Regions from separate parts of the Clostridium sp. M62/1 genome, predicted to be linked through region 1. Evidence: predicted binding sites of a transcription regulator. Region 1 holds the regulator's gene; the other holds the start of a gene.

Region 1 (10,138 bases):
CCTCTCTCAAAATTGTCGACGATCGGAAGGATTTTTTCAATCACATCTTTGGCTCCGATCTCGTACATGGCTGATTTTTCCTTTTCTGTCCTCTTCCTGAAGTTGTCGAACTCTGCCATGGTACGCTTTAAGCGGTCTGTCAGCTCTTCAATCTGCTGATCCCGCTTATCTTTTTTTCTGGCGAAGAAGCCTTTTTTCTCCGGCTGGGATTCCTCCCCGCCCTCCTCTGCCTGTTCGCCATCCGCGCCTGTCTTTTCCTCGGCCCCGCTCTCCTCTGCCTGACTTCCTTCAGCGCCCTCTGCAGTCTCAGATGACGCATTTTTCCCGGCAGCTTCGCCGCAGTCCCTGTTCTCCTGTTCGGACTCGGGCTGCATGTTCTCTTTATCCTTTAATTCTTCGCTCACTTGGCTTCACCTTTCTTTATCTGAATTCACCTGTTCGGAACTCCTTATCTGTATCAGAACCGTCCTCCCAGATTCCTCTCTGTTTTGCTGTAAACCGGACCAAACCCTTTCTTCCAGCACGCCCGAAGGCTACTGGTCATGGTTGAAGGTCGCTTCCAGCTGGCTCATCAGGGAGCGCAGAGTGTTTACCACCTTCTCATAGTCCATACGCTTGGGACCGATAATTCCTATGGTTCCCCGCAGTCCGTCGCCCAATACATAATTGGCTGTCACGACGCTGCAGTCCTTCATAGACTGAACCGGAGTCTCATCTCCGATATAAACCTGTATGCCTGTATTCTCCTGGCCGTCTCCTTCATCTGTAAACAGATTTTTAAGAAGCTCTTTCTGCTCCAGAGTTCCCAGAAGCTCACTGGCCTTCTGTCCGTCGCTCAGCTCAGGGTACTTGAAAATATTCGTGGTTCCTCCGGTATAAATCTGAAGATCCTCCTCATTTGCCCTGATAGCCTCTGCAACCTCATTGAGCACCAGATCCACGATCTGCCTTCTGCTTCCCGCCTGTTCCTTCATCTTTGTGATAACGCCCAGATTAATCTGATCGGACGTCAGCCCGTTTAACGAGTTATTCAGCAGAATGTTCAGGTTCAGAAGCTCTTCCTCACTCAGCTCTCCATCCAGATCCACCATGGAATTCTTAATGATATTTCCCTCAAGAACTGTCACAATCAAAAGCTTTCCTGCCTCCATCCGCGACAGCTGGATAAATTTGATCTTGGTCTGATGGTACTGCGGCCCGCTGATCATCGTGGCATAATTGGTATTCGCCGCCAGGATGGTGGCAAGCTGCTTGAGCAGCAGTTCCACCCGGTCAACCCGCTGTATCATCAAGTCCTTAATCTCCGTCACCTCGTCGTCCTTTTCCCTGATAATCTGATCCACATAGAAGCGGTATCCCTTATCTGAGGGAATCCTTCCGGCCGAGGTATGAGGCTGTATGATATAGCCCAGCTCTTCCAGGTCTGACATCTCATTCCGAATGGTGGCAGAACTCAGGTTCAAGTCAGAGTATTTTGAAATTGTCCGGGAGCCTACCGGTTCTCCGGTCTCCAGATAGGTCTGGATAATCGCTTTTAATATCTTTTCTTTTCTCTCACCCAGCTCCAACTGCCTCATTCCTTTCTGTCAGTTTCCTGTTCTGTTAGCACTCAACACTAAGGAGTGCTAACATCTACAGTTGATACTATATTACTTCTATAGTATTTTGTCAACAGATTTTGGAAAAATTTTTTATAATTGCAGCTTAATCTGATCTTAGCTTGACATTTAACATTTTTGTAATATAATAATAAACAGATTGTAACAAACCATAATCTCTATGAAATAATTCTGATTGTGAGGAAAAATATGAAAAAAAGATTAAGCCACGGATTGTCCGCCGCAGTTTTTTCTGTCGCTCTTATAGCAGGCGCAGCTTTTACCTCTTACGCTGAAGAGACAGCAGAGGCCAGCGGTCCCGCCGCAGAGGTTTCCGCATTTTCTGAGGAGACATCTGATCCTGTTAAGACAGCAGAGGGCAGTTTTCTGGGAGAGTTTGACATCACCGCCTACTGCGGATGCCAGAAATGCTCCAAGGGAAATTTACTTACCTACTCCGGCACAGCCCCTCAGGCTGATCACACGATATCGGCAAACTTAAGCGTCTTTCCTATCGGGACACAGCTTCGGATCGGAGATACCGTCTACACAGTAGAAGATACGGGATCCGGTGTGGGCAGAAATCACCTTGATATTTATTTTGATTCACATGAGGATGCCCTGGATTATGGGCGCCAGACAGAAAAGGTCTATGCCGTTGAATAAAAAACTGAATAATGAGAAATAAGAACGGATGTCCGGTATTTTCCCTGGGAAGGTACCGGACTTTTTTCGCTTTGAGGGAAAGACCCCGCTGCGTTAAAGCATAAGCATACTGGTTCCTGATGTTTCTTTCTAATATAGAACATAAACGTTCCGCTATGGATGCGCTCTCCGAAAACAGGGGCCCTCTCCCCTTGACAAATGGAAAAATCTATGTATAATGTTTTCTTACGGCCATAAATATTACAGAATTATTACATTTTGTCACTTTTTGTAACATTTTTTATTTTTTCTGTAACATTTCTTCGCGGCACTGCTGCCGCTATTCCGGCCGCAAGAAAGGAGCGCTCTATGTTAAAGACGCTGAAACTTTTTTTACTTACGATTACCTTTGCCCTTCTGGGTGCCTTTTCGGCTTTTGCCGGAGAGGACTCCTGCGGGCATCTCGATTTTCTCAACGAAACTGGTGTGTCAGGCTGGTGTTATCAGAACAGCCAGCCCTCCTCTCCGGCTGATTTCACCCTGCGCATTGCCAATGTGCTGACAGGAGAAACCGTCCAGGAGATCCCGGCCACCACTTCCCTGTCCCGCCCCGATCTGGAATCCAGAACAGGCGCAGAGAGCACGCCCGGCTTTTTCGTTTCCATCGACTGGGAATCCCTCGGCAGCGGTCTGTACACCGCTTCAATTGTGAGCAATGGAAAAACCGTGGGCAACTCACTCTCCTACCACGTCTCCGGAGCAGACGGGCAGAGCGGGCTTTTGGAGGGCATCTCCTCTGTCCAGAACCTGGGAAATTTCCGCATTACCGGATACTGCTCCTGCCGAAGCTGCAGCGCCGGTTGGGGCGGGCGCACCAGCTCCGGCACCATCGCCGCCTCCGGCCGCACTGTAGCCGTAGACCCGCGGGTAATTCCCATGGGAAGCCGCCTGCTTATCAACGGGCAGGTCTACACAGCCGAGGACACAGGCGGCGGAGTAAAGGGCAGCCATATCGACATCTACTGTGACTCCCACGCTCAGGCCAGAAGCCTCCCCTTCCAGAATGCCCAGGTATTTCTGCTCAGCTAAAATTTCTGCAGAACACAGCCGGCCCTCTCAGTCTTCTCAGTCGTTTGTCAGGTGCAGCCTGTCCAGGATATAGAAAATCAGGCTCAGGATCATTCCCGTAACACAGGCCAGAACCATTCCCGTGAGCTGAATATTTCCGATATTGACTGCGATGCCGGAGAGACCTGTCACAAAGATCACAGAGGTCAGAGCCAGATTCCTGGATTTTCCATAGTCCACCTGGGAATCCACGAGAATGCGCAGACCCGAGGTTCCAATCATTCCATAGAGAAGGAAGGAGATTCCCCCGATCACGGGGCCCGGAATGCTGCTGATCAGCATGGACAGCTTTCCTATAAAGGAGCAGATAATGGAGAGCACTGCAGCGCCTGCGATCACACGGACACTGTAGACTCTCGTGACAGCCATAACGCCGATGTTTTCTCCATAGGTTGTAGTTGGAACTGAACCGATCAGTCCTGAGATCATGGTAGAGAGATTGTCTCCTAAAAGGGAGCGGTGAAGCCCCGGATCCTTCAGAAGGTCGCGGCCTACAATCTTTCCTGTCACTACCTGGTGGCCGATGTGCTCCGAGGTGATGACCAGAATCACCGGCAGAAGAATCATAATTGCCTCTGCATTAAATTTGGGAGCTGAAAAGTTCGGAAGGGCAAACAGCGGAGCGCTTACTACCTGCGAAAAATCCACCAGCCCCATGCAGAGGGACGCTGCATAGCCTGCGATAATGGCAATCAGAATAGGGATAACCGATAAGAATCCCCGAAACAGTATGGAGCCAAATACGGCAACTGCCAGAGTCAGCAGGAATACAATCACCTTCTTTGGATCCAGGACTTCGTCGAGAAGGCCTGCGTTGCCGGCAGCCGTTCCGGACAATTCCAGACCGATAAGTGCTACCACAGGTCCCATGGCTGCCGGCGGGAGCACCACGTCAATCCACCGGGAACCGAATTTGCAGATCACAAAAGCCAGGATACATCCCAGAAATCCCACAGCCACGAAGCCTCCCAGAGCATAGGAATAGCCGAACTTTTCAATCACAAGGCCGGCCGGCGCCAGGAATGCGAAGCTGGAGCCCAGGTAGGCGGGAGCCTTTCCCTTAGTTAAAAAAATGAAGAGAAGCGTTCCCACTCCATTCATAAACAGTACAATCGCCGGATTAATGCCAAACATAAAAGGAACCAGCACCGACGCTCCGAACATGGCAAACATGTGCTGGATACTTAGCGGGATGAGAAGATTAACCGGCACCTTCTCCTCCACCTGAATAATACGATGATTTTCCATCTTTCCCTCCTGTCTCTTTCAGGATAATTTTTTCTTTTATCCTGTATTTTCTGCTTGTTCCGAATAATCATACAACATTTTTCCCCTTCATTCAACTTTATCATATTTCAGGCGGCATAAATTTTACACCGCAAGAATCCCCCCAGGAAATTCCCGGGGGGATTCTCGCAGAAAATACTTATGAAAATACATTTATCTCACCAAATGCTGAGCAGGCTGGGGCTAGGCTCTCGCCATACAGGAGCGGATCAGTTCCGCCGTTCCCTCGATTCCAAAGCGGGAGCTGGTGATAATGAGATCGTAATCCACCCGGTCGCCGCACTCGGTAACAGAATAACTATCCCTTATTTTGCTTCTCTTCTCATCCATCTCGGCAATCTTCTTTTCCGCTTCCTCGCGGCTGATCTTTTCGCTGGCCATGGCCCAGCGGACCTTGCTCTCCATATCAGCCTTGACAAACACATTGATATTTCTGTCACGCCCCTGGAGCACGCCTGCTGCGCAGGTTCCCACAAATATGCAGGATCCTCTGTCAGCCAGGAATTTGATCGCCTCCCTGTGCATCTGATGCCTCTTCTCATCCTCTGTCATACCGTCCCCTGTCACCAGATGATTTTCCTCTGCCACCTTTATCAGAGCTTCCCTGTCATAGAGTTCAATGCCGGTATTCCTGGACAGCCATTCTGCAATCTTTCGGCCGTTGCTCCCATACTCTCTCTCAATACAGACTGTTTTTCTTGCCATAATTTCTATCCTCCTGATTTTTCTGCTTTTGCCTGCCGTCCTGATCAGGCCATTCTGTTTCATTCTTCAGCGCTCTTCTTTCGCTTTTCCTTCTCTCTCAACTATCTGGCCTTATTATACGTTATTTTTTTAACGATTTCCAATATTTTATTTTTATCAATTAATAACTTTTATGTTATGATTTATCCTTTTATGCCTAAAATTTTTCTTTTGTTTTTTCTTTTTTTCAGCTATAATAGAAAAAAATCCAGTGTTTTTTACCGGTGACAAACAGTTAATGAAAAGTAACTTTGATATGATTTTTAACAATTTCCCGCTGTCACTTCTGCCTTATTTCTGCAGACATTTCTGCAGAGCGGATGACGAAGCGGCGAGACAGAAAAGAGGATGATCTATGGAACTTCTACAGCTGCGCTATTTTCTGGTGGCGGCAAAATACCAGCACATGACGAAGGCCGCCGAGGTTCTCCAGATTGCCCAGCCCGCCCTGTCCCAGTCCATCAAGAGGCTGGAACAGGAGCTTGGAGTTTCCCTCTTTGAAAGAGAGAAAAGGAATATCCGGCTCAATGACGCCGGGCGCTTTCTGGAACAGAAGCTCCTTCCCATAATGGCTGCCCTGGATGAAATCCCCTCGGAAATACAGAAAAAGGAGCGGATGAACCAGCGCACGATTCACTTAAATCTTCTGGCGGCTACCCGTCTGGTGACAGACTGCATCATCGCCTATAAGGAGCTTCACCCGGAGATCCTGTTCCGCCTGGTCCAGAATCCGGATCGGGAACATGATGATATCTGTATCTCCACGGCCTTTCCCGGAACTCCCCTCCGATACGGCGAACAGCTGCTTTTGCAGGAACGGTTTTTTATGGCTGTTCCGGCAGGCTCCCCCTATGCAGGGCTGGACGGCGTTGATCTGGCTTGTCTGAAGGATGAGGGATTCATCAGCCTGTCCAACAACCGGCCCATCCGTAGAATCTGCGAGCGCTTCTGTCTGGAGGCAGGCTTTGCATGCCACACGGTCTGCGAGACGGATAACCCGGAATCGGTCCGGAACCTGATCGCGGCAGGCCTGGGCGTCGGCTTCTGGCCGGAATATTCCTGGGGGCTGCTCTCCACTCCCAAAATCCGGCTTCTTCCTATTATAAACATGCACTGCAGCAGAGATATTGTCCTGACACGCCGTTCCCACGGCGCTTGCGAGAAAGCCGCAGATGATTTCTGCCGTTTTCTCGTAAATTACGCTCATGCGGAGGGAAGCAGTGCTGACGGAAAAGTAAGTCTCAGCAAAGACATGGACAGTCGCTGAAAAGAAACTGCTTTTCACATTTTTTTGTTTTTTTCTTGACACCTGCTTTTGGTTGTGTTACAACTAATCTGTAAAAAGAACATTCGGTAGGTGAGGCTACCACAGGGATAAGGGTTACTGCCGGTTAAAGGTGGAGACACCTCTAATCAGGTCAGCAGTCTGTGTCGCTGTAAGGCGCAGAATAATGTAATTTCACGCCCTGTGAAGCTAAAGCTTGAACGGATTGGATACGCAGTATGAGTCCATATCATTCGCTCAGGCTTTGATATGGGCTTTTTTATTTGTGAACAGTTCTGTGAAAATCCTGTCACAGCAGGCTCTGCCTGTATCTGTTCCAATCCTGCCTCTGTTCTTCAGACGTACCCGAAAGGAAGTGAATGTATGGACGGCGACGGTCATCCTGATACCGCAAAACTGAATATCCGGCTTTCTGTGGCTGTCCCTGCTCAGAGCATACAGACCTGATGCAGCGGCCTTTTTGCGCCCTGCGTCTGCTTTCAGCGCCTGTCAGGCTGCTGATATTCTGCAAATCTGATGATTTCTCTGTTCTCACAGCCAGAAGTATTCCGGCATATTCACCCAAATGACAACTGAATAAAAGGAGGATATGAATGTGAGAAGACATGAATTCATCAACGAAGAGATTGTAAAAGAGATCATCCAGTTTATCCGGGGAGAGCATGACAGAGAAGCACTCCTCTCACGTCTGGACGATTATCACGACTACGACATTGCACAGGCTCTGGAGGAGATGACTCCTCAGGAGAGAAAAGAGCTGTACTCCAAGATGGGTGAGGAGTGGACGGCCGAAATCTTTTCCTACTATGATGAGCCTGAGACTCTGCTCACAGAGCTTGCCCCCAAGGAGGCGGCAGGCGTTATTGAGCACATGGATTCTGACGACGCTGCCGAGCTTCTCGAGCAGCTTCCTGAGTCCTTCCACGACAGCATTGAGGCAAATTTAAGTGAGGAAACCTCCGGCGATATCCGCCTTCTCTCCTCCTATGGAGATGATGAGATCGGAAGCCTGATGAGCACAAATTATATCTCTATCTGCTACAGACTGTCTGTGAAGGAGGCCATGCGGGAGCTGATCCGCCAGAGCGCCGACAATGACAATATCACGACGCTCTATGCGGTAGATGAAAACGGCTGCTTTTACGGGGCCATTGACTTAAAGGATCTGATTCTCGCCAGAGAGTACACGCCCCTTGAGAGCATTATTGTCAACTCCTACCCCTTTGTCCACGACCATGACGATCTGGAAGAATGTATGGACTGGATCCGGGACTATGAGGAGGACTCTCTCCCTGTTCTCAATTCTGAGGATCACCTGGTGGGCGTCATCACCGTTCAGGATATTGTAGACTACATGGAGGCTGAATCCAAGGAGGTTTACAACAAGCTGGCCGGTATTGCTGAGGGCGACGGCGACAGCGAGGATATGAAGGAGACCCTGCTCACCAGCATGAAGAAGCGCCTTCCATGGCTGGTGGCCCTGCTCTTCCTGGGAATGTTTGTTTCCAGTGTGGTTGGCATGTTTGAGGGGATTGTGGCCAAGATTGCCATTCTCATCTGCTTCCAGTCGCTGATCCTGGATATGGCAGGCAATGTGGGAACCCAGTCCCTGGCTGTAACCATCCGTGTTCTCATGGATGATGACATCACCTTCAAAAAGAGGCTTGCTCTTGTGTGGAAGGAGGTAAAGATCGGAATCGCCAACGGCGGGCTGCTGGGCATCGTGGCTTTTGTCTTTATCGGCATCTACGTATGTATCTTTAGGGACAAATCCCTGCTTTACGGCTTCTCTGTTTCTGCCTGTGTGGGAGTCTCCCTGGTTCTCGCCATGGCAATTTCCAGCTTCGCCGGCACGGTAATCCCGCTGTTTTTCCACAAAATCAAGGTGGATCCGGCGGTAGCCTCCGGCCCCCTTATCACAACGGTCAACGATCTGGTTGCCGTTGTCACCTATTATGGAATGGCCTGGCTGATGCTGATCCAGATCTTTCATCTGGCATAGGCGGACAGAACACAGAATGGAAAGTTTGTTCTAATGGTACAAAGAATCCTGCCTCGCAGGATTCTCCGCCTGCGGCGGGGCTGCAAAGCAGCCGTATTCCTCTCCAACCCAGTGCGATCCCCGCGAAGCGTTTTTATATAACAGAGAACGAAGTTTCCTGTTATGTAAAAAAAGCTCCGGTTCCTGCCGTAAAAGGCGGGAGCCGGAGCTTTTTTGCTCCCAGCGTCGCTCTTAAGCTGCCTCAATCTCTGCCTGAGCTGCCCTAATATGTCCCATCTCTCTCCGAATGAGAATCATGGTAGTGATAAAGGCGGCAAAGTCGGCTATCGGGCCTGCAAACATAATTCCCTCAATGCCCCAGACCAGAGGAAGAATCAGAATCAGGGGCACCAGGAAGAATACCTGGCGGGTAAGGGATAACACAACCCCCTTCACCGGCTTTCCGATGGCTGCAAAAAAGTTGGCCGAAATCAGCTGAACCCCATTTATGATAACCATAAAAAGGAAAATTCTTAAAAATTTGATGGCAAACTCAAAGTAGAGGGCATCTCCCGTTCCAAAGAGAGCGATAATCTGTCTTGGGAATAGCTGGAACAGCAGAAATCCGATACCGGAAATAATCAGGTTGCAGGTGATGGCAAGGCGGTAAATCCCGAGCACCCTCTCATACTGTCTGGCCCCGTAGTTAAATCCGATAATCGGCTGGGAGCCCTGGGAAATCCCGATGATGACAGCCAGCAAAATGGCATTGGTTTTCATGACAATTCCGCAGCTGGCGAGGGGAATCTCACTTCCGTAAACGGAATGGGCCCCATAATAGGTCAGAGAGTTGTTCAGCACAATCTGGACAAAGGTGATGGCAAGCTGGTTTAAGCTGTTGCTCATTCCCAGGGAAGCAATTTTCAGGCACACGGGAAGCCTGAGCCTGAAATGGCTGCGCCGAAGCTCCACATGGCTGAAGCGTCTCAGATAACTCAGAGCCATCAGGCAGGAGAATACCTGTCCAATCACCGTGGCGAGAGCGGCTCCCGCTACCCCCTGGTGCAGCACAAAAATGAAAATCGGGTCCAAAATGGTGTTGATCACTGCTCCCACCAGCATGCAGGTCATGGAATACTTGGGGCTTCCGTCCGCCCTGGCCAGGTTGCTTATACCGTTTGTCAGAATCAGGAGAGGCATTCCCACTGCAGTGATTCTGGTATAGCTCTCTGCGTAGGGCATGACATCCTTGGTGGCTCCGAATACGGTGAGAAGGGGATGGAGGAATAATTCGATCAGCACCACGTAGATGACGCCAAACAGCACCATCATGCAGACGGCCGTTCCCACTGCCTGGGCGGCGCTTTCCTTTCTCCCCGCCCCCAGCTCCAGGGAAAAACGGGATGCGCTTCCAATTCCGATTAAAAGAGCAATCGACAGACAAATGGTGGTCAGGGGATAGGCCACATT
Region 2 (10,138 bases), 1.2 Mb from region 1:
GTTACTTGGTCTTGGACAGTCCTTAATCTACTCCATCGAGAACTCCAAGCTGCCGTCCTTAGAGGTAACCATCCGTAAGGCCAGCGCTGCTGCTCACTACGTTCTCGGCGGACCACAGGGCAACAACACAAACGTATTCTCCATCGGTACAGGTGCATGTGAGTATTACGTAATGCCAGGCGAGACAGCAGCAAACGCTATGTACTCCAGAAAGCTCGTTAAGGCTAAGAAGGCAGGAGAGCCGCTTCAGCCAATCATCGACAAGATGAACGATATGATTCAGATGTACACAGACAAGTCCCGTCCGAAATACTGCACAGAGAAGGGAATGGTAGACGAGATCGTTGACATGACAGACATCCGTCCATACATCCAGGCCTTCACAGAGGCAGCATACCAGAACCCGCAGTCCATCTGCCCATTCCATCAGATGATTACTCCAAGGGCAATCCGCGAGTTCGAGACATTTAAGAAATAATTCAGCCGTAGGGCCGGACTGCTTTTTGCCAGACGGTCCGGCCAGACAGCAAAAGAGACAGGGGACGTTCTAAAACGTTTGAGTGTCCCAAATAATGATAGTAAAAGAAAAAGCATAAAAATTAGCCATACAGGCGCATAAATGATAGGATAGCACGATAAGTCGGGCAAAGGCACTGGAACCTTTGCCTGACTTGTCGTGGTTAGAGACATTTATGCGCCTGAATGCGGAGCCTATAAATAATACCAGATCACAGTTATATGAATACTTTTATGTATGTTTGGCCAAATTGTTTTGGCTTTTTTATGCTGTATATGATATACTTAAAACGATGTAGAAAAATGATGTAAGAGATTAAGTGGGGATGTCAGGAATCCGTTTGACATTCCTTTCTATACGGAGGTCATTATGGCAATTTACACAATGGGTATCGATGTGGGTTCTACTGCGTCGAAATGCATTATCTTAAAGGACGGAAAGGAAATTGTCGGAAAATCCCTGGTGGATGTGGGAACAGGCACAAGCGGTCCGGCCCGCGCTATTGAGGAAGTCCTCAGGGATGCGGATATGACACAGGAGCAGCTTGACTACACACTGGCAACCGGCTATGGCCGCAATTCCCTCCTGGGAATCGCCAAAAAGCAGATGAGCGAGCTTTCCTGCCACGCAAAGGGTGCATCCTTCCTGTTTCCAAATGTCCATACCGTCATTGATATCGGCGGGCAGGATGTGAAGGTGCTTCACATTGACAACGGCGCCATGACTAATTTCCAGATGAACGACAAGTGTGCAGCCGGAACCGGCCGTTTTCTGGATGTTATGGCAAAGGTTCTGGAGGTTAAGGTTCAGGATCTGGGAAGACTGGGCGCTATGTCTACAAAGGAGGTAGGCATCAGCTCTACCTGTACGGTTTTCGCGGAGAGCGAGGTTATCAGCCAGCTCGCCATGGGAACAGACAAGTGCGATATTATCAACGGTATCCACAAATCAGTGGCACACCGGGTTACGGGACTTGCACACAGAATCGGGGTAGTTCCGGATGTGGTTATGACAGGCGGTGTTGCTCAGAACAGCGGCGTTGTCTCCGCTCTTCAGAAGGAGCTGGGCTGCGAGATCCACATTTCCCCGCTGACACAGTATAACGGCGCGCTGGGTGCTGCGCTTTTTGCGTACCAGGCAGCCAGCCGTCAGAAATAAATCTTACAGAAAGATTGGAGGATAATTATTATGGCAAAACAAGTTAGTCCAGGCGTACTCGCCCTCCGCAAGGTAGTTGACGATGTTCACAAAGAGGCGCGCGAGGCCAAAGCAAGAGGAGAGTTAGTTGGATGGTCCTCTTCCAAATTCCCGTGCGAGCTTGCTGCGGCATTTGATCTGAATGTTATGTATCCTGAGAACCAGGCAGCAGGTATTGCTGCAAACCGTTACGGCGAGATGATGTGCCAGGCGGCAGAGGATCTGGGATATGACAACGATATCTGCGGATATGCCCGTATCAGCCTTGCCTATGCAGCCGGCGTCCGCGTATCCCGCAAATACGATCCTGAGACAGGCGAGTATATTATCGATCCGAGCACAGGAAAGCCATTAAAGGATGCTGACGGAAACGTAGTGATGGGTGAGGACGGAAAGCCATTAAAGGATCCGAAGACACAGACTCCATACCTGCAGCTGGACAACATTCTTGAGATTGAGAAGCTGCCGGACGGACCGGAGAAGGAGAGACGTCTTGAAGCCATCTCCCCAATCCGCCAGATGCGTATTCCGCAGCCGGACTTCGTGCTCTGCTGCAACAATATCTGCAACTGCATGACAAAGTGGTATGAGAATATTGCCCGTATGTGCAATATCCCGCTGATCATGGTAGATATTCCTTACAACAATGACGTTCACGTAGCAGACGAGAATGTAAAATATGTGCGCGCACAGTTTGACAAGGCTATCAAGCAGCTGGAGGAGCTGACAGGCAAAAAGTTCGACGAGAAGAAGTTTGAGGAGGCCTGTGCAAACGCAAACCGTACAGCTAAGGCATGGTTAAAGGTATGTGATTACTTACAGTACAAGCCGGCTCCATACAGCGGTTTTGACCTGTTCAACCATATGGCAGACGTAGTTACGGCACGTGCCCGCGTTGAGACAGCAGAGGCATTTGAGCTTCTTGCAAGAGACCTGGAGGAGACAGTTAAGAAGGGTGAGACAACCACTCCATTCCCGGAGAAGTACCGTGTAATGTTCGAGGGTATTCCATGCTGGCCGAAGCTGCCTGCACTGTTTAAGCCTCTGAAGGCAAACGGTGTAAACGTTACAGCCGTAGTATATGCACCTGCATTCGGATTCGTTTACGACGGACTGGATGAGATGGCCCGCGCTTACTACAAGGCTCCGAACTCTGTCTGCATCGAGCAGGGTGTTGACTGGCGTGAGGGCATCTGCCGCGACAACAAGGTAGACGGCGTTCTTGTTCACTACAACAGAAGCTGCAAGCCATGGTCCGGTTATATGGCAGAGATGCAGCGCCGCTTCACAGCCGATCTGGGTGTTCCATGTGCAGGATTCGATGGAGACCAGGCCGATCCGCGTAACTTCAATGCCGCACAGTACGAGACAAGAGTACAGGGTCTGGTAGAGGCAATGGAAGCAAACAAGCAGGCAAAGGAGGCATAGTCAAATGAGTATCAACGCATTATTAGATGAATTTAAAGTAAAAGCTGCCACACCAAAGCAGCAGCTTGCTGAATATAAAGCTCAGGGGAAAAAGGTAGTTGGCGTTCTGCCATATTACGCTCCGGAAGAGCTTGTTTACGCAGCCGGAATCGTTCCCATGGGAATCTGGGGTTCCAACAACAAGACTATCAGCCGTGCGAAAGAGTACTGTGCTACCTTCTACTGCACAATCGCTCAGTTAGCTCTTGAGATGCTCCTTGACGGAACTATGGACGGCCTTGACGGAATCATCACTCCAACTATCTGCGACACTCTGCGCCCGATGAGCCAGAACTTCCGTGTAGCTATGGGTGACAAGATGTCCGTTATCTTCTTAGCTCATCCGCAGAACCGTTTTGAGGACTTCGGCCTTCAGTTCACAGTGGATCAGTACACACACGTTAAGAAAGAGCTGGAGAAGATTGCAGGCAGAGAGATCACAAACGATGACATCAAGAATGCCATCAAGGTTTACAACGAGAGCCGTGCAGCACGCCGCAAATTCGTGAAGCTGGCTTCCGACCACTGCGATGTGATCACTCCAACCAAGAGATCTGCTGTATTAAAGGCCTTCCACTTCATGTTAAAGGACGAGTACACAGCTAAGTTAAATGAGTTAAATGCTGAGCTTGAGAAGCTTCCAGTCTGTGACTGGCAGGGTACAAAGGTGGTTACCTCCGGTATCATCTGCGACAACCCGGCTCTGCTGGCAGCCTTTGAGGAGAACAACATCGCCATCGCTGCAGATGATGTGGCTCACGAGACACGTTCCTTCCGCACCGATGTACCTGAGGATGCTGATCCGATGATGGCACTTGCACATCAGTTTGCAAACATTGACTACGATGTTCTTCTGTACGATCCAAAGTCCAGCGAGAACCGCCGCGGTGAGTTCGTTGCTAACCTGGTTAAGGAGAGCGGCGCTCAGGGTCTGGTACTGTTTATGCAGCAGTTCTGCGATCCGGAGGAGATGGAGTATCCATACCTGAAGAAAGCATTAAATGATGCAGATATTCCTCACATCAAGCTGGGAATCGATCAGCAGATGCGCGACTTCGGACAGGCCCGCACAGCTATCCAGGCCTTTGCAGATGTGCTTGAGATGAGAAAATAACTTTCTGTAAATAAGAGAGACTACAAAAGATAAGCTGAGACTTCTGCACTGGAATCGCACGGAAGACCCAGGAAAAAATGAAAAAGCGCAGGCAGGAAATGCAGGCGCAAAAAAGTTCCCCACCGGCAGAGGAAGAGTTCCCACCGGTGGGGCTTTTTGTGTTCAGGGGAAGGGGAAGTTTCGGCGCTGTCAGTGTCAGAATGGCCGGGGAAGATAAAGAAAAGGAAGAACAAAAGACAGAGTGTGGAGTATCCTGCGCTCTGTCTTTTACCTTGGTCTCTGGAAGGTGTGTCCCATGTAGTAGGACAGCTCTGCCGCGCTGTGCTTTACCTGTTCTATCATATGTTCTAAATGAATATCATCGGCAATTCGGCTGTAGGGAGCGATGATTCCCACAGAGGCTGCAACCTTTCCGTCTATGCCGAATACAGGAGCTCCTATCCCAACTGCGTCGTGGACGTATTCTCCGTGTGAGACAGAGAGCCCTGTCTCGCGGATTTCCTTCAGCTCTTTGAGAAGTCCTGCCCGGCTTGTCTGGGGGAACGCCTCCGGGCGGTCTAAAACCTGTCTGGTATAGTAGTCCAGGTATTCCGGTGTCTGATAGGCAAGAAGAACCTTGCGTATGGCACCGCAGTGGAGATCCAGCTCATACCCGAATTTTTCCACTACCTTTAAGTGGTTGGGGCCGTCCACTTTGTCGAGAACGAGCCCCTTATCGCCCACCTGGATAATGAGGTAGGAATCCTCGCGCGTCACATAAGAGAGATTCTTCAGAATAGGAATAGCTGCGTCCTGAATGCGTACATTTGCCGCTGCCGCCCGGCCCAGTGAGATGAGCGCCGGGCCGAGACAGTAGGTGTGTGTGAGTTCATCCCGGATTACATATTTTTTATCGCAGAACGTCTGGAGAATCCGGTGAACCGTGCTTGGTGGAAGTTCAAGCCGCTCTGAAAGCTCTGCAATCGTTATCTTGTGGTCAGACTCCTTGAGGACCTCCAGGAGATCCAGGGAGCGCAGAAGGCTCTGAATCATAGTTTAAATCCTGCCCTCCATTACTGATTTTCGGTTTCTTCGTCGTCCACAATGGTGGTTGCAGAAGTTTCTGCCCCAGGGGAAGCGGAGCTCTCTGACTTCTCTGAGAACAGGGGCTCATCATCCAGAAATTCCATGTCGCTGTCCAGGTAACCGGTATTTTCGGACGAAGCCTTTGGCTTTTCTTCTGTTTTGCCGGCACTGCCTTCTTCGGTGGAATCAGCAGAAGCGGTTCCGGGCATCTCTGCCTCTGTTTTCTGGGTATCCTCAGCTGCCTTTTCGGGAGTCAGGGAAACGTAATTTCTCTGCGGAGATTCTTCCTCGCTTTCCCCGACGTCAAACTCATCGAGATCATCTTCAAAATCGTGGAAATCTTCTTCCAGCTCTTCGTGAAAGGATTTGTATCTGAGAAAATAAGTGATTCCCACTGCGGCTCCTGCCAGAGCGGCGAGAGCAGCAATTCTTCCAAACTGTTTTTTTGCCATGATATAACTCCTTTTTTAGTTAATATTTTATATTTGCTCCTGCCCGATGATGTACAGCACCAGGTGGAAAATTCAAACATATTTGAGCAGAGGCGGGGAGAAAGGATCTCAAAAAAGGGACCTCAAACTCCGCTATGCTCCGTTTGAGTAGCGGGGGAGAGAAAGGGACCTCAAACTCCGTTACGCTCCGTTTGAGTAGCGGGGGAGAAAAAGGGACCTCAAACTCCGCTGCACTGCGTTTGAGTAGCGGGGGAGAGAAAGGGACCTCAAACTCCGTTACGCTCCGTTTGAGTAGCGGGGGAGAAAAAGGGACCTCAAACTCCGCTGCACTGCGTTTGAGTAGCGGGGGAGAGAAAGGGACCTCAAACTCCGTTACGCTCCGTTTGAGTAGCGGGAAGCAAACAGCACTTGTGCTGTTTGCTTCCCTTTATTGTAATACGAATTCGCTGAAAAATAAAGGGATTGGGGATGAATAAATTGTAAAAAAAGGAATAAACTAACAGGGATGATGGAAGAGGCGGGGGAGAACTGGGGAGTTTTGGAAAGTTTTTGAAACTGTGGATTAAAATAAAAAGTGTTTATATATTCGGAAGTGCCTGATAATCAGCCGGATAGCGGAAGGAACTGTTTTGCTCTGAAAAGGGAAAGTATTAAATCTCTATAAATTTATCAAAAATTAGCACTCACCTATTGACAGTGCTAATAAAGCGTGGTATAACTTTTCTTGTGATTGAGAGAGGAAGATATTTACAATAGAGGATGGTTCTGAGAGGGAGCCATGAGAGTTGCAGATGACAGAGTCAAAAACAGATTATTCTGCTTATTTAAAGAAAATCACAAACAGTAAGGAGGAGTCAGTAATGAAATTAGTACCATTATTTGACAGAGTTGTTTTAAAACAGTTAGTTGCAGAGGAGACTACAAAGTCAGGCATCGTTCTTCCAGGTCAGGCAAAGGAGAAGCCGCAGCAGGCTGAGGTTATCGCAGTTGGCCCGGGCGGAGTGGTTGACGGCAAGGAAGTTACCATGCAGGTAAAGGTTGGCGATAAGGTAATCTACTCCAAGTACTCCGGAACAGAGGTTGAGGTAGAGGAAGAGAAGTATGTTGTCGTAAAGCAGAACGACATTCTGGCTGTCATCGAATAGGCAGAGAGCAGAGTGGGGCTGCTGAAAACGGCGTGAGATTCTGAAAACGCAAAACAGCATCAGATTTGAAAAACAGAGATTGAAACAAAACATAGTTTGAAATAATGTTGGAGGTTGATAACCATGGCAAAGGAAATTAAGTACGGCGTAGAAGCCAGAAAAGCACTGGAATCCGGCGTAAATCAGTTAGCAGATACAGTACGCGTGACATTAGGCCCGAAGGGAAGAAACGTAGTTCTTGACAAGTCTTTCGGAGCTCCGCTTATCACAAACGACGGCGTGACCATCGCAAAGGAGATTGAGTTAAAGGATCCATTTGAGAACATGGGAGCGCAGCTCGTAAAAGAGGTTGCCACAAAGACAAACGACGTAGCCGGCGACGGTACAACGACAGCCACTGTTTTAGCTCAGGCTATGATCAATGAGGGAATGAAGAACCTGGCAGCAGGCGCAAACCCAATCGTTTTAAGAAAGGGTATGAAGAAGGCCACAGAGGCTGCTGTGGAGGCTATCAAGAATATGTCCAAGTCCGTGAAGGGCAAGGCTGATATTGCCAGAGTAGCTGCTATCTCCTCTGCTGACGACGAGGTTGGCGAGATGGTTGCAGATGCCATGGAGAAGGTTTCCAAGGACGGTGTTATCACTATTGAGGAATCCAAGACCATGAAGACAGAGCTTGACCTGGTTGAAGGTATGCAGTTTGACCGCGGTTATGTTTCCGCTTACATGGCTACTGACATGGATAAGATGGAAGCAAACCTGGACGATCCGTATATCTTAATCACAGATAAGAAGATTTCCAACATCCAGGAAATCCTTCCTCTGTTAGAGCAGGTTGTTCAGGCCGGCGCAAAGCTCTTAATCATCGCTGAGGATATTGAGGGTGAGGCTCTCACAACTCTGATTGTCAACAAGTTAAGAGGAACCTTCACAGTAGTAGGAGTCAAGGCTCCGGGATACGGCGACAGAAGAAAAGAGATGTTAAAAGATATTGCTATCCTGACTGGCGGCCAGGTTATCTCTGAGGAGCTGGGCCTTGAGTTAAAGGAAACAACCATGGATCAGCTGGGACGCGCGAAATCCGTTAAGGTTCAGAAGGAGAACACCATCATTGTTGATGGCTGCGGAAACAAGGAGGAGATCTCTGCAAGAATCGCACAGATTAAGGCTCAGATTGAGGAGACAACATCTGAATTTGACAGAGAGAAATTACAGGAAAGACTTGCAAAGCTGTCCGGCGGCGTTGCTGTAATCCGCGTAGGCGCTGCTACAGAGACAGAGATGAAGGAAGCTAAGCTTCGCATGGAGGATGCTTTATCCGCAGCTAAGGCAGCTGTAGAGGAGGGAATCATCGCAGGAGGCGGTTCCGCATACATCCACGCTACAAAGGAAGTGGAGAAGGTTGTTGAGGCTCTGGACGGAGATGAGAGAACAGGCGGCCGCATTATCTTAAAGGCTCTGGAGGCTCCGCTGTTCCATATCGCTGCCAATGCAGGACTGGAGGGCTCCGTTATTATCAATAAGGTAAGAGAGTCTGAAGTTGGAATGGGCTTTGATGCATACAACGAGAAATACGTTGATATGGTAGAGGCAGGCATCCTGGATCCGGCAAAGGTTACAAGAAGCGCCCTTCAGAACGCCACAAGTGTTGCTTCCACACTGCTGACAACAGAGTCTGTAGTTGCTAACATCAAGGAAGAGACACCGGCTATGCCAGGCGGTGCAGGCGGCATGGGAATGATGTAAATCACCCCGCACTGAGAAATCATAAAACCATATATGATAAAATCAGTAAAATCAGATAACGGCTGATAATCAGCAAAAGAAGGGACTGTGTGCCCCGCCGGATGGCGGAGCTCACAGTCCCTTCTCTCTTTCTATTATAGGAAATTCCTCCGAATTTCCTATAATAGAAAAAGTTCTGCCGGGCGGGATGCGCACGCCGCTCAGAGGAAAAAGGCTGCTTAAGGCAGCCCCGCGGCGGCGCGAAAAAGCAGGCAAGCCTCTCATGATTGAGGGGGATGGGGAGCTGAGGCGGGCCTGCCTGCTTTTTTTGTTTGTTCTGGTTTCTGGTACTATGCGTGATCTGCCACAGTATAGCTGCCGTCCCTGTATACGGCGGGGCGGCACTGGCCTTTTTTAAAGACAGAGATAAATTCATCCAGAGTGGCCACCGGCTCAGGAAACCAGGTGGCATATACGCCTACCTTGGACGGAACATGGCAGTCGCTGGCTCCTGTACACTGGATTCCCAGTTCCCTGGCATAGGAAAACGCCTGATTGCAGGCATCAGGAAGCGTGCTTCCGTTCAGGGCCTCGATGCCGTCCAGCCCTTTTACAAGGCGAAGATTCTCCTCCAGCCCGCGGCTGTTGTTTCTGAACGGATGGGCTGCTATGCAGACTCCCCCGAAACTTTTTACATAGTTGATAAAATCCTGGGCTGAAATACGCTCCGGCGGAACCTCTGGAACCCCGAAGGCCAGAATGTCCCCCTGAAGAGAGTAAAATTCATATCCCACAAAAATAGGAAACCCCGTTTCTCTGGAGTAGCTCTCTGCGTACTCCTTAATGCCGATGTCGTCGTGATCCGTAATACAGATTCCATCTAACCCCTTTTTTCTGGCAATATCCACCATCTCTCTCAGGGAGAGGAAGCTGTCCTTTGAAAATGTCTTCTCATGCATATGCAGATCAATAAACATGCGCAATCTCCTTCTCCTTTAATGTCTGATAAAATTGTACCAACAGAAATTAAAAACAGTCAATAGAAGAAAGGGCGGAAACGGGGAAAGTCTTATAGAAAAAAACAATAAATAAGGGCACTTATAGATAATATGGAATAAAGAGGGGACAAAAGACGACGAAAGTATACAATATAGACAAACTGATACATAAAATACACATATAAAACAGAAAGATTCCATAAAGCCCAAAATAATAAAATTGAGAGCCTTTGTACACAATATTGAAAAGCAGTTGACGGAGCACTTTTTATCGTATACACTATGTGGGGCCTGAAATGGGACCGGAAGGATGGTAAAAACAGGAAAACCGTTTTCTGGTCGCCCGGGCAGAGATAAAAGTCAATTCAGGCAAATGGAAAAAGAGGAGGAAAAAGCATGAGAAAGCAGAGCATTGCGGGATTCATGGCAGCGGGAATGGCAGCGCTTATGCTGGCAGG

Evidence for each region. The regulator HrcA, encoded in region 1, represses chaperone genes, less so after heat shock. The targets are predictions, from matches to a motif close to TGTTAGCACTCNNNNNNNNNGAGTGCTAACA.
Region 2: the regulator HrcA is predicted to act here: its motif matches at 6,487-6,517, upstream of LK436_RS14295 (co-chaperone GroES).

The regions. Positions count from the first base shown of each region.
Region 1 covers NZ_CP085988.1:1,843,648-1,853,785, reverse strand. Annotated here, with positions in the region: gene grpE (nucleotide exchange factor GrpE) at 1-404, opposite strand, end outside; gene hrcA (heat-inducible transcriptional repressor HrcA) at 534-1,577, opposite strand; gene LK436_RS08750 (3D domain-containing protein) at 1,809-2,264, shown strand; gene LK436_RS08745 (3D domain-containing protein) at 2,613-3,332, shown strand; gene uraA (uracil permease) at 3,369-4,619, opposite strand; gene LK436_RS08735 (AAA family ATPase) at 4,842-5,363, opposite strand; gene LK436_RS08730 (LysR family transcriptional regulator) at 5,758-6,669, shown strand; M-box (ykoK) riboswitch at 6,745-6,900, shown strand; gene mgtE (magnesium transporter) at 7,277-8,689, shown strand; gene LK436_RS08720 (MATE family efflux transporter) at 8,921-10,138, opposite strand, start outside.
Region 2 covers NZ_CP085988.1:3,071,954-3,082,091, reverse strand. Annotated here, with positions in the region: gene LK436_RS14325 (acyl-CoA carboxylase subunit beta) at 1-478, shown strand, start outside; gene hgdC ((R)-2-hydroxyglutaryl-CoA dehydratase activase HgdC) at 887-1,675, shown strand; gene hgdA ((R)-2-hydroxyglutaryl-CoA dehydratase subunit alpha) at 1,706-3,142, shown strand; gene hgdB ((R)-2-hydroxyglutaryl-CoA dehydratase subunit beta) at 3,147-4,295, shown strand; gene LK436_RS14305 (IclR family transcriptional regulator) at 4,563-5,327, opposite strand; gene LK436_RS14300 (hypothetical protein) at 5,348-5,812, opposite strand; gene LK436_RS14295 (co-chaperone GroES) at 6,673-6,957, shown strand; gene groL (chaperonin GroEL) at 7,081-8,703, shown strand; gene LK436_RS14285 (PHP domain-containing protein) at 9,033-9,659, opposite strand; gene LK436_RS14280 (ABC transporter substrate-binding protein) at 10,077-10,138, shown strand, end outside.